DNA from 4 places in the Providencia zhijiangensis genome. Region 3 is predicted to be linked to each of the others. Evidence: predicted binding sites of a transcription regulator. Region 3 holds the regulator's gene; each other region holds the start of a gene.
What was found. The regulator CRP, encoded in region 3, controls carbon source genes, mostly activating them, when cyclic AMP is high. The targets are predictions, from matches to a motif close to ATGTGANNNNNNTCACAT.
Positions count from the first base shown of each region.

Region 1: a site for CRP is predicted at 895-912, ahead of QS795_RS08885 (YchE family NAAT transporter). Genes of this name have one in related genera too.
Region 2: a site for CRP is predicted at 1,982-1,999, ahead of deoC (deoxyribose-phosphate aldolase). Genes of this name have one in related genera too.
Region 4: a site for CRP is predicted at 1,312-1,329, ahead of msrB (peptide-methionine (R)-S-oxide reductase MsrB). Genes of this name have one in related genera too.

Region 1 covers NZ_CP135990.1:1,944,714-1,947,930, reverse strand. Annotated here, with positions in the region: gene adhE (bifunctional acetaldehyde-CoA/alcohol dehydrogenase) at 1-636, opposite strand, end outside; gene QS795_RS08885 (YchE family NAAT transporter) at 1,160-1,804, shown strand; gene QS795_RS08880 (ABC transporter substrate-binding protein) at 2,410-3,217, shown strand, end outside.
Region 2 covers NZ_CP135990.1:508,619-511,835, forward strand. Annotated here, with positions in the region: gene rnz (ribonuclease Z) at 1-271, shown strand, start outside; gene QS795_RS02220 (DeoR family transcriptional regulator) at 333-1,112, opposite strand; gene deoC (deoxyribose-phosphate aldolase) at 1,159-1,827, opposite strand; gene rbsK (ribokinase) at 2,010-2,930, shown strand; gene fucP (L-fucose:H+ symporter permease) at 3,092-3,217, shown strand, end outside.
Region 3 covers NZ_CP135990.1:305,299-308,515, forward strand. Annotated here, with positions in the region: gene QS795_RS01380 (hypothetical protein) at 1-1,161, opposite strand, end outside; gene crp (cAMP-activated global transcriptional regulator CRP) at 1,373-2,005, opposite strand; gene QS795_RS01390 (OsmC family protein) at 2,329-2,733, shown strand; gene QS795_RS01395 (phosphoribulokinase) at 2,813-3,217, opposite strand, start outside.
Region 4 covers NZ_CP135990.1:1,965,795-1,969,011, reverse strand. Annotated here, with positions in the region: gene gapA (glyceraldehyde-3-phosphate dehydrogenase) at 107-1,102, opposite strand; gene msrB (peptide-methionine (R)-S-oxide reductase MsrB) at 1,459-1,872, shown strand; gene QS795_RS08975 (YeaC family protein) at 2,021-2,314, shown strand; gene pncA (bifunctional nicotinamidase/pyrazinamidase) at 2,378-2,998, opposite strand; gene ansA (asparaginase) at 3,022-3,217, opposite strand, start outside.

The sequences.
Region 1 (3,217 bases), 1.6 Mb from region 3:
AACACCAATCGCAGGTTTACCGGAACTGTAAGCTGCTTTCACCATGCCTGGGCCACCTGTCGCTAAGATCAGGTTAATGTCAGGGTGGTGCATCAGAGCATTGGACAGCTCAACAGAAGGGGAATCAATCCAGCCAATAATATCTTTTGGTGCGCCAGCTTCAATGGCCGCATTCAATACAATCTCAGCAGCACGGTTGGTCGCAATTTTAGCGCGAGGATGTGGAGAGAAAATAATTGCGTTACGGGTTTTTAAACTAATTAATGATTTAAAAATTGCGGTAGAGGTTGGGTTAGTAGTTGGAACGATACCGCAGATAATACCAATCGGCTCAGCAATGGTGATGGTACCAAATGTTGGGTCTTCAGATAGAACACCACAGGTTTTTTCATCTTTATATGCGTTGTAAATATACTCAGAAGCGAAGTGGTTTTTAATCACTTTATCTTCAACAATTCCCATGCCTGACTCTTCAACCGCGAGTTTTGCTAATGGAATTCGTGCATCAGCAGCAGCAAGAGCAGCGGCGCGGAAAATACGATCCACTTTCTCTTGAGAGAAGCTGGCAAATTCACGTTGAGCTTTTTTGACACGAGCAACAAGTTCATTGAGTTCAGTAACGTTTGTTACGGACATATAGATTACTCCTGATAAAGTTAAAATTTTTAAGCCAATGAGCAAAGCATCTAAAAAAAGCTGTTGTGGCTAGAGCGTCCAAAGTGGCCATTCTAAATAAGTACCTAAAACAACAGTATAGATAAACTTAATAATAATGCTTTTCACCCATGCTAATTGGCTTATAAATCTCAGATAAATAGCTCAAAAAGTAAAAATTAACTGATTGATCACTGCGTTTATCAGTTGAGACTAGATTAACAAAAAGGGAATTTAATAAAGTGATCTAAATCACAAAATATGCAAGCTGACTCCATTCAGCATGCCGTTTTTACGGGATTCCTTGATTTGCAAAAAAATGATTAATTTATCGCTAAAAAGAGGTGAATAAATCATCCTTTTTTAGTCATTAAGATAAGCTGCAATAAATAATTCTATTAAGATGCACAAAATTGTTCTTTAACTAAGGATTTTAACGATTTCAGTGATAAAATTAGTTCAGGTAAGCGTTTCTTGTTTAAGAATTTTATGAGGGTATTAATGGGTGAGCGCAACATTACTTGATTTATCAGGCTATATTAAATTTTTTATTGGTCTATTTGCGTTAGTAAACCCGGTTGGTATCTTGCCTGTGTTTATTAGTATGACAAACTATCAAACCGTTGCGAGCCGCAATAGAACTAATACGATAGCCAACTCATCAGTCGCAATTATTCTCTGCACATCACTGTTGGTGGGGGACTCGATATTACAGCTGTTTGGTATTTCAATTGACTCATTCCGTATTGCAGGGGGAATTCTGATTGTCACCATCGCGTTATCGATGATCAGCGGTAAAATTGGTGAGGACAAACAGAACAAACAAGAAAAAACAGAAACTGCAGTGCGAGATAGTATTGGGGTGGTGCCATTAGCGCTTCCGTTAATGGCGGGTCCCGGGGCAATCAGTTCGTGCATTGTCTGGTCATCACGTTGGACTGGCTGGCAGAACTTTATTGGTTTAGCGTTAACCAGTATTTTGTTCGCTTTTTGCTGTTGGCTGTTGTTCCGTTCTGCATCTTTACTGGTTCGTTACTTAGGGCAAACGGGCATCAACGTTGTCACCCGTATCATGGGTCTGCTACTTATGTCATTAGGCATCGAAATCGCTGTAACCGGTGTTAAAGCCATATTTCCAGGGCTTTTATAGTTTGAGCATTATTTAGCCGTCTTACGAGACGGCTATTCTCATCCGCTTTTCCCGTCATTCCATTATTCCTTTCGAGTTCAAAATACTCACTCAATTATTTTGGCGTGTTCTGTGCAACCAAGCTGTCCTTTACAACCAAAATAATTCCTCTACGCGATAAATTTGAAATGTGATTATGTGTCGCACTTTTTGCAAAATTAGGCATAAAAAGTAAGGAAATGTGAGCTGCGTAAATTTATTCACTATTCTCATCAGAGATTGTTAATGATATGTTTGGATAATTGTTGATAAAGATTTTAAGAGTGATTTAAGGTTTTTTATTATCTAATTGTTTTTATTTGAGTATTTAAAAGTTGAGAAAGTGTGTTACCCCTTTTAAATAGATTCTTTAACTTTAAATGTTAACTAAATGTAATTTTTTATAAGCTTTCTGAGCAAAATTGCACCTTTAAGGAAAGCTTTTGGCGGTTAAATTAGAAAACAGCTTAGGAAACAGTGACTAGAGCAGCAGTAAGTCAACAATGTGGAGGCGTGCTAAACGTCGTTCAACATACGTTGAAACGTTAACTGTAAAACCGTAACTATGAAATGGAGAAGGCGCAACGATGAAACTCACTACTAAGCACAGTTTACTTTCCTGTCTCATTTTCTCATTAGCAATTTCAGCTCAAGCCTCATCAATCCCCGATAAATCCTCATCAAATAAAACTTCCATAAATAAAATAGTGGTCAATAACGGTTCAGAAGTCACTTCACTCGACCCTCATAAAGTCGAAGGGGTACCGGAAGGCAATATTATTTTAAATTTATTGGAAGGGCTGGTTTACGACGATATTAATGGTGTGGCCGTGCCCGGTATGGCAACGAGTTGGCAGAATGAGAACTACACCACATGGACATTTACCTTGCGAGATGATGCCAAGTGGAGCGATGGCACCCCCGTTGTCGCAGAGGATTTTGTATATAGTTGGCAGCGTTTGGCGGATCCTAAAACCGGTTCGCCTTATTCCAGTTATTTACAAAATGCTTATATTGAAAATGCAGACGCTATTTTAAAAGGTCAAAAACCCAAAGAATCGTTGGGTGTCAAAGCCCTTGATGACAAACATTTGCAAGTCACCCTAAGCCATCCCGTCCCGTATTTTATCGATATGCTTTCCCATACTTCAATGAAACCTGTTAACCGTAAAGCCATTGAAAAATATGGTGATAAGTGGACTCAACCGGGTTCCTTTGTGGGTAATGGCGCTTATGTTTTGGATGAGTGGACGGTCAACGAGCGAATTATTATCAAGCGTAATCCGTTATATTGGAATGACGCAAAAACGCAGATCGATCAAGCGACTTTTTTAGCGATTACCTCTGAAGTCAGTGATAACAACCGTTATCGCAGTGGAGAAATTGATATTAGTA
Region 2 (3,217 bases), 200 kb from region 3:
ACCAGAAGCGTTGTTGTTGGCTAAAAATGCCGATGTCATGGTGCACGAAACTACGTTAGAAGTGGCGCTAGAAGCGAAAGCTAATGAGCACGGGCACTCTTCAACTCGCCAAGCGGCGCAGCTTGCCAAGCAAGCGGGGGTAAAACGGTTTATCGCGACGCATCTCAGCGGGCGCTATGGCGCAGAGGATATTCCTCGTTTATTGGCGGAGTGCCAAGCCGAATTTCTTGAAACGCAGATAGCGGAAGATTATTTGACGGTTAAAATTTAGTGAGAAAACAAATCGACACGATTTCAAACGTGTCGATTTTGTTCGAATGAATAGTATCAGGTTAGTAAATCACTTTCACAAACCCATTGCGGCAGTAAGCTTCGTATTCATCACTTAGCTGTCGGTTTGTCACAATCACATCAAACTGAGACAATTCGCCCATATTGGCGGTCGCCACTTCATCAAACAGGTTATAAGGCGCTAATAAAATCTTGCGAATCGATTTTTCCATGCCTTTCTTTTTCATCGGTAAATCATCGAGATTATAGCAAGTCACCCCATAGGCGCTGTGAACCCCAGTGGCAGACATAAAGGCTTTTTTGGGATTGATGGAATCGAGTAAAGAGGGCAGCGTAGGGCTGTAAAACGAATCACTTTTGGGGCGATATTCCCCACCACACAGCAGCGCTGTGGCATTTTTTTTCTGGCTCAAGGCGAGAAAAACGTTATGGGAATAACAAATGCCAGTAAAGCTGATTTCTTCAGGGATCAACGCTATCAAGGTGGCCATTTCGATGCCATTGTCGAAAAAGATTACATCATCTTCACTGACCATACTGGCGGCTAAATTAGGGATATACAGCTCTTCAGTTTGATCGGGTGTGAAAACATCGGCATGGGGTTCGTGCGGAGCTAAAGCAGTAGGTTGAGTGACAGAAACAATATAGCCACCAAGCAGTGACATGGGGATAGGGCCTTCGGTGTCCGCATTGAGATCTCGGCGAATGGTCATTTCAGAGACTTCAAGTATTCTCGCGGCTTCTTTAAGATGAATGCGTCCTGAACGTTTAATACATTCACTTAATCGGCGAAGGCGTTCTTTTTGTTTAGTTTCTATCACCCTGCAATCCTTTTTATAATGGCGCGGACGAACCGCGCCCCGTTGTTTAGTAGTCACTTGGAGTGGTATTTTCTCCAGTCACAATAGCGACACTCGCGCTTGCACCAACGCGGTTAGCACCCGCTTCAATCATCTTAATTGCGGTTTCACGCGTACGTACGCCACCGGATGCTTTGACGCCAATTTCATTACCAACCACTTTACGCATTAATGCCACATGATGCTCAGTGGCACCCATTGTACTGAATCCTGTTGAAGTTTTCACAAATCCAACGTTAATTGTGCGGCAAATTTCACAAACCTGTGTAATTTCTTCATCAGTTAACAGGCAAGTTTCGAGGATCACCTTCAGTGTTGCTTTACCACAGGCCGCAAAAACGGCTTCGATATCTTGACGAACGAAGTCTAAATCACCGCTTTTCAGCATACCTACGTTGATGACCATATCCACTTCATCGGCACCACGGCGAACAGCTTCAGCGGCTTCAAACGCTTTAGCCTCTGTTAAACATGCGCCTAATGGGAAACCAACAACACAGCACACCATCACATCGCTATCTTTTAAGCATTCACTTGCCAATGGGACATAACCAGTGTTAACACACACTGAAGCAAAGTGATGTTGAGCCGCTTCTGCACATAACGTTTTGATATCGTTAACTGTTGCGTTGGCAGCCAATAAAGTGTGATCAATATATTTCGCTAAATCTTGCATTTAAACCTTCCTATATGAAGTTTTTCAGAATAGATGTGGAATAGGTAACAAAGAATGAGGAAATGTGGCAGATATAACACTTGATCATTCGTTATTCGAGATCCTAATCACAAATGATATTTTTGCAACATGATAATGTTAGGATTATATCATTATGTGATTTATTTAACACGAGGGACATTATGGATATAGCAGTTATCGGTTCAAACATGGTCGATTTGATCACCTACATTGATCAAATGCCTAAAGAAGGGGAAACCCTCGAAGCCCCAGCCTTCAAAATCGGTTGTGGCGGTAAAGGGGCAAACCAAGCTGTTGCCGCAGCAAAATTAAACTCCAAAGTCATTATGCTCACTAAAGTAGGCGACGATATTTTCGCGGATAACACCATTCGTAATCTTGAGTCTTATGGCATCAATACCCGCTATGTGGAAAAGGTACCGTGTACCTCCAGTGGTGTTGCGCCGATTTTTGTGAATCAAAACTCATCGAACAGCATTTTGATTGTCAAAGGGGCGAATAAGTTTTTATCCCCTGAAGATATCGACCGCGCCGCGGAAGATCTGAAAAAGTGCAAATTGATCGTATTGCAGCTGGAAGTGCAGCTGGAAACGGTTTACCACGCGATTGCCTTTGGTAATAAGCACAACATTCCTGTGTTACTTAATCCAGCGCCAGCACAACGCGCACTGGATTTAGATTACGCATGCCGCTGTGATTTCTTTGTACCGAATGAAACTGAGTTAGAAATTCTGACCAATATGCCAGTAGATACCATGGATAACGTGCGTCGTGCTGCACAATCCCTGTTAGACAAAGGCCTGAAAAACCTGATTGTGACTTTAGGTGATAAAGGTGCGTTATGGATGACTCGTGAAAGCGAACTGTTCATTCCTGCTATCAAAGTGAACGCGATTGATACCAGCGGGGCTGGCGATGCGTTTATTGGTTGCTTCTCTCATTACTATGTTCACACCGGCAATATTGAAGAGGCGATGAAAAAAGCCGTTCTATTTTCAGCCTTTAGCGTTACCGGAAAAGGCACACAATCTTCTTACCCAAGCATCGAGCAGTTCAGTGAGTTTGTACAGTTGAATAATTAGTATTAACCATCTTTCAAGCGCCAGAAGCATTACCTGTACCCACAATATTTGCTCTGAATTTGAATGATGTTGAGCATGACCGGTTGAAATGAAGGTTGCCATTAGAGCAAAAAAGCCCGTTTAACCGGTTAAAAATATTATAAAAACTATTAAGGGTTAATATGAACATCAAAAATATAACTCAGTTACCTGATGGGTACCTGAATAAGACACCTATATTCCAATTTATCCTACTTTCCTGCTTATTCCCGCTTTGGGGATGCGCAGCAGCATTGAACGATATTTTA
Region 3 (3,217 bases):
TATTTTTTTCTGTGCTTTTGTGTTTTCTGATAAATATCCAGAGTCACTAGAATTATTTGAATAATGGCTTGATGAGTTAGAATTTAAGCTTTCATTGCTAGAATATAGCTGATTTTCTATCTTGTTCAGTGAATCCATATTTTCTAAGTGCCGATTTATTGACTTCATGTCAGTCTCATCGACAAGTAATTTATCGAGCTGACGAGTTGATGGAATTGCTAAGCTAACAAGACGGTCGGTGATTCTTTTTTGTAAACTATCTTGAATATGATTGGTATCATCATTCCACTCTAATTCCTCATTGAACTCAAATTCGGTATCACTGCTCTTTGCTTTATTCTCATCTTTTATTTTCGAAATAGAAGCTTTCTGTATCATACTTGATTCAGCTTCTTTTCTTATTCTCTCTTCACCTGCTTTTATTTCATTCTCTTTGTCTGTCTCTATTTTTTTTAGCTGTTCAGCTAATTTAGCTTGTGATGATTTTAGAGTGCTAAGGTTGTTCTCAATCTTCTGAGTCGATGCAGTGTTCTGATAAGTGATTACTTCACTTGATCTTGTTTTTTCATGTTTTATTGGGATCTCAATTCCCTTTTTAAAAGTAACACAAAATTTTTCATTCTTATTTTTATTAAATATACTTTTTAAATAACGAATACCTTTTTCATGAGTCGATTTTATTTCTAAAATCAAATTTGAGAATCGGTTTGATGAACGTTTTAAATTAAATTCTTTAAAAACGTTAGTTTCTGTAGCACTTGTTTTATCAATTAGCATTAGTTCAGTATCCTGTTTTTCATTAATAATTGGCTCATTTTTTATTGAGACGGAATGGTTGAAAATACGTGGGGATTTAAGAATTAAAAAATGGCCATTAGCTTCAATAGCCTCATGGTATTTATAGGGAAGTGTTATTTTCTCTACTGGAGGCGAGTATTTAATTAGATTAATTTCTTTTTGTTCACTTGGCTCAAAATGACAAGTCAATACGGCGAAATGCTTTTTTTGATAATGTAAATTAGATAGGTGATTATTATCGGGTATGCATGAACCAATATTAATGGCTTTTTTTATTTGATTAGATAATGATGAAGTGGTTATGGTTTTATTATCATTGATATTAATGATACTTTCGCTTCTTGGATTGATATTTTTAATCATCGTGTTGTCAACTCTTAATAATGGTTTAGTTACCACTATATTAGTTTGACAATTAACTATAATTATATAAAGAAACGATACTCATCAATGAGAGTATATAGATGAGAGGGGGAAATAAAGGATCCTAAGTAAGAAAAATAGCTTTGTACGTAAAGTATAAAGCTATTTCAATATCGAAGCCTCACCAAGAAGGGTGAGGCTGAAAGGTGAATCAGCGAGTGCCGTAAACAACAATCGTTTTGCCGTGTGCGGAGATTAAGTTTTGATCTTCCAGCATCTTTAAAATACGACCGACAGTTTCGCGAGAACAACCTACGATTTGACCGATTTCCTGACGAGTAATTTTGATTTGCATACCGTCTGGGTGAGTCATTGCATCAGGTTGTTTAGCTAAATTCAATAATGTTTGAGCAATACGACCAGTAACATCTAAGAATGCAAGGTTACCCACTTTTTCGGACGTGGTTTGCAAACGACTTGCCATTTGCGCGGAAAGGCGCATCAGGATATCTGGATTGACTTGAATCAGCTGACGGAATTTTTTGTAAGAAATTTCCGCGACTTCGCAAGCAACTTTCGCGCGAACCCACGCAGTACGTTCTTGCCCTTCTTCAAATAACCCAAGTTCGCCAATGAAATCTCCCTGATTTAAATAAGAGAGAATCATTTCCTTGCCTTCTTCATCTTTGATTAAAACAGCCACTGAGCCTTTAACAATGTAGTAAAGGGTTTCTGCTTTTTCACCCTGATGGATCAGAGTGCTCTTGGATGGATACTTATGAATATGGCAGTGTGACAAAAACCATTCAAGAGTAGGGTCTGTTTGTGGCTTGCCGAGAACCATTAGCGTTATCCTCTGTATGTTATTGCAACCTTTCGAAAAGTAGGGAAAGGCTGACTTTAAAGTGTCAAGCTTAGCATATTAAGTCACATTGATGCCTATTATTAATATCGCCCTAGGCCAATGCAAATTAATATCAATTGTATAATATAATCAATTAAATCGTTGAGTATTGATCTTAATCCTATCAACTAACCATTGTTTGTATCATATCCAATGTAGAAAGTCTCCCCTGTATCGCTTCAGCCTAATAATGCTGATATAACATTGTCTAGATATATGGAACAATGTGACGATAAATATCACTATTTTCGAGAGGAATAAAAATGGAAGCACGCGTAAAGTGGGTTGAAGGGCTCTCTTTTTTAGGTGAGTCGGCATCGGGTCATCAAGTTATGATGGATGGCAATGCTGGAGATAAAGCACCGAGTCCGATGGAAATGGTTCTAATGGCAGCAGGCGGATGCAGTGCGATTGATGTGGTTTCTATTCTGCAAAAAGGTCGTCAGGATATTGTTGATTGTGAAGTAAAATTAACTTCGCAGCGTCGTGAAGAAGCTCCGCGCTATTTTACGGACATCAACCTGCACTTTATTGTGACGGGACGTGAATTAACGGACAAAGTGGTGGAGCGTGCGGTTCAACTTTCTGCAGAAAAATATTGTTCCGTTGCTATCATGTTAGAGAAAACGGTTAACGTGACTCATAGCTTCGAAATTAAAACGCTGTAATTGTTTTCTTGCTATTAAGATGCTTATCGATAATTAAGATAAGCATCTTGTTATTTATCTCTTTAATGAGAATCTCAAACTACCCATTTCGCTGTTTCATTAATTTTTCCACTAATGGCATCATAATAAGTTCCATCGCGAGTCCTAATTTCCCACCGGGTACCACAATGGTATTCATCGCTGAAATAAACGAGCCATTTAACATGGATAATAAATAAGGGAAATCGATCTGCTCTAATCCTCTAAAGCGAATAACGATAAAACTTTCGTCCTGTGAAGGTATTGCTTTGGCAGAGAAAGGGTTAGAGGTGTCAACGGTAGGAACTCGTTGGAAGTTAATATGGGTACGAGAAAACTGCGGCGTAATATAGTTAATATAATCCCCCATCGAACGTACAACGGAATCCATCACCGCTTCACGGGAATGTCCTCGCTCGGTGGTATCGCGGATGAGTTTTTGGATCCATTCAAGGTTAACAATTGG
Region 4 (3,217 bases), 1.7 Mb from region 3:
GGGACGCAGCTTGGAGTATATTGAGCTGGGCTTTAATTTTGAATGTATGAAAGATACAAAAGAGCCGCCAAGAGGCGGCTCAGTCACACTGGTTGCTTAACAGCTCTTATTTAGAGATGTGAGCAATCAGGTCTAGAACTTTGTTAGAGTAACCAGTTTCGTTGTCATACCAAGAAACCAGTTTCACAAAGTTGTCGTTCAGAGCGATACCTGCTTTAGCATCGAATACTGAAGTCAGTTTTTCGCCGTTGAAATCGGTAGATACAACGTCGTCTTCAGTGTAACCCAGAACGCCTTTCAGCTCGCCTTCTGCTGCTTCTTTGATAGCGTCACAGATTTGTGCGTAAGTTGCTGGTTTTGCCAGACGTGCAGTCAGGTCAACAACAGAAACGTTAGGAGTTGGAACACGGAAAGACATACCAGTCAGTTTACCGTTCAGCTCAGGAATAACTTTACCTACAGCTTTAGCAGCACCAGTTGAAGATGGGATGATGTTTTGAGAAGCACCACGACCACCACGCCAGTCTTTGTGAGATGGACCATCAACAGTTTTTTGTGTTGCTGTGGTTGCGTGAACAGTGGTCATCAGACCTTCAACGATACCAAATTTGTCGTTGATAACTTTAGCCAGTGGAGCTAAGCAGTTAGTTGTGCAAGATGCGTTAGAAACGATTTCTTGACCTGCGTAAGCTTTGTGGTTAACGCCCATAACGAACATTGGAGTGTCATCTTTAGAAGGACCAGTTAACACAACTTTCTTCGCGCCTGCTTGGATGTGTTTACGAGCAGTCTCGTCAGTCAGGAAGATACCAGTTGCTTCAGCAACAACATCAACACCGACTTCGTTCCATTTCAGGTTTGCAGGATCTTTCTCTGCTGTAACACGGATTTTTTTACCGTTAACAACTAAGTGACCATCTTTAACTTCAACAGTACCGTTGAAACGACCGTGAGTTGAGTCGTATTTCAACATGTATGCCATGTACTCTGCATCGAGCAGGTCGTTGATAGCAACGATTTCGATGTCAGAACGCTCTTGTGCAGCACGGAAAACGATACGGCCGATACGACCAAAACCATTAATACCTACTTTGATAGTCATAGTATTTCCACCAGCTATTTTATTTCGTGAATTAAGATGTACTTAAAGTTACCAAAACCTTGCCAGCCGTCAAGCGGAATCGTGTCAATTATTGAAAAAAATCAATTCTGATACCACTATCTGCATATTTGTCAGTCACTTCAGCAGCAAATACAGCCGCACGTATTATCGGGATTGTTCAGCATAATGAAACCATCCATCAGTGATATATGTGAGGCTCATCACAAATCAAACCGTAAAGTTCTAACCTTAATAGTCTAGAATAGTTTTCCACTGAGCGTTGTTAAGTTTTTGTTGCTTGAAATGGGTGCGAAATCGCTTTAATACGCATCTTTTTGAAAAAGAGTAGGTAATCGATGTCGAATAAAGATAAGCAAGCTGTTGATTTATCAAAGCTTAACCAAGTCCAGCTGTATGTTACACAAGAGGCTGGCACAGAGCCCCCATTTAGTGGCCAATTATTGCATAACCGTAAAGATGGCGTGTATGAATGTCTCTGTTGTGGAACCCCTTTATTCCTTTCTGAGACCAAATTTGATGCGGGCTGCGGATGGCCGAGTTTCTTTCAACCAATTGATGAAAGTTTGATAAAATTTATCGAAGATTTCTCTCATGGAATGCACCGTATAGAAGTGCGCTGTAGTAATTGCAATGCGCATCTTGGACATGTATTTCCTGATGGTCCACAACCAACCGGACAGCGTTACTGCATAAATTCAGCATCACTAAGTTTTACAGATGACCAAACGGGTGAAAAGACCGTAGGGTAGCGTGCTGAAGCTTGCTGAAGTATGAAAATATGTTCAGCAATAACGACTCGGCTGATTATTCAAAATGTCATATATTCATAAAACCATAAAAAATAATTATCTTGATTGCCACTAACTTGATGTGATGAGGCGTAACGTGAGCGTAGAAATGGATGCACAACAAATAGACCAATTGCTGTCTGTCATGACCCCAGAAATTTACCAGCGTTTAGTGACGGCAGTGGAGTTAGGTAAATGGCCGGATGGCGTGGCATTAACGCCAGAACAAAAAGAAAATACCTTGCAGATGGTGATGTTATGGCAATCTCGCCATAACCATGATGCGGAGCATATGACGGTCGGTACAGACGGCCAAATTACCATGAAGAGTAAGCAAGAATTGAAAGCGCTTTTTCAAGGGGATAGGCTTGCGACATTGAAACCGCAAGAAAACGACGAATAAGATAGTTAGCCCTGCAAATTAGCAGGGCCAAAATTTGAAACCCATTAGTAGGGTGATGGAACGCTAGAGTGGCAATGCTACTAACTTAGCCCCAGCACTCTGCATTTCCGCTAAAGCTTTCAGGCTATCTTCAGGGGCTAAATTAACGCCGCGACACCCATCCGTTAGCACATCGACACGGTAGCCGAGTCTCAGCGCGTCCAGTACAGTAAACTTCACACAATAGTCGGTCGCAATGCCCATAATCATTAAATGGCTGATTTGTTGCTGCTGAAGCCACACATGAAGTTCAGTTTGACTGACTCGGTCATTATCAAAAAAGGCACTGTAGCTATCTACCTGCGGATTTTCACCTTTAGTAAATACCTTTTGAATAGCTTGGCGATGAAGCTCTGGATGGAAATCAGCACCATGGGAGCCTTGTACACAGTGAACCGGCCACCAAACCTGTGGCAATCCATTCAGTTCGCCAAGGGTGCCAACAGGCTGGTTAGAATTGACGGCAAAACTGAGATGGTTTTCTGGATGCCAATCTTGGCTGGCGATCACCGTGATACCCTGTTTTTGGCATTGCTTAATAACGTGGTTTGCGGTTTCAATAACCTGTTCGCTTTGTTTTACAGCGAGAGCACCACCAGTACAAAAATCATTTTGTAAGTCGACTAACAGTAATGCTGATTTCATCATTCTTCTCAGTAGGTTATGGCTTATTCATCGGCGTAGCTTAATTCACCACGTAGATTATTTTGCATTAATTCTCGAATAAGCTCAGAGGTATAATCTTGGCTTAGTAAGTAATGTAATTTACTCAATGCGGCTTCAAAAGTCATATCAAAACCACTGATCACTCCAGATTCTGCTAATGCGTGTCCGGTGGCGTAACCTTCCATATTTACCCGCCCA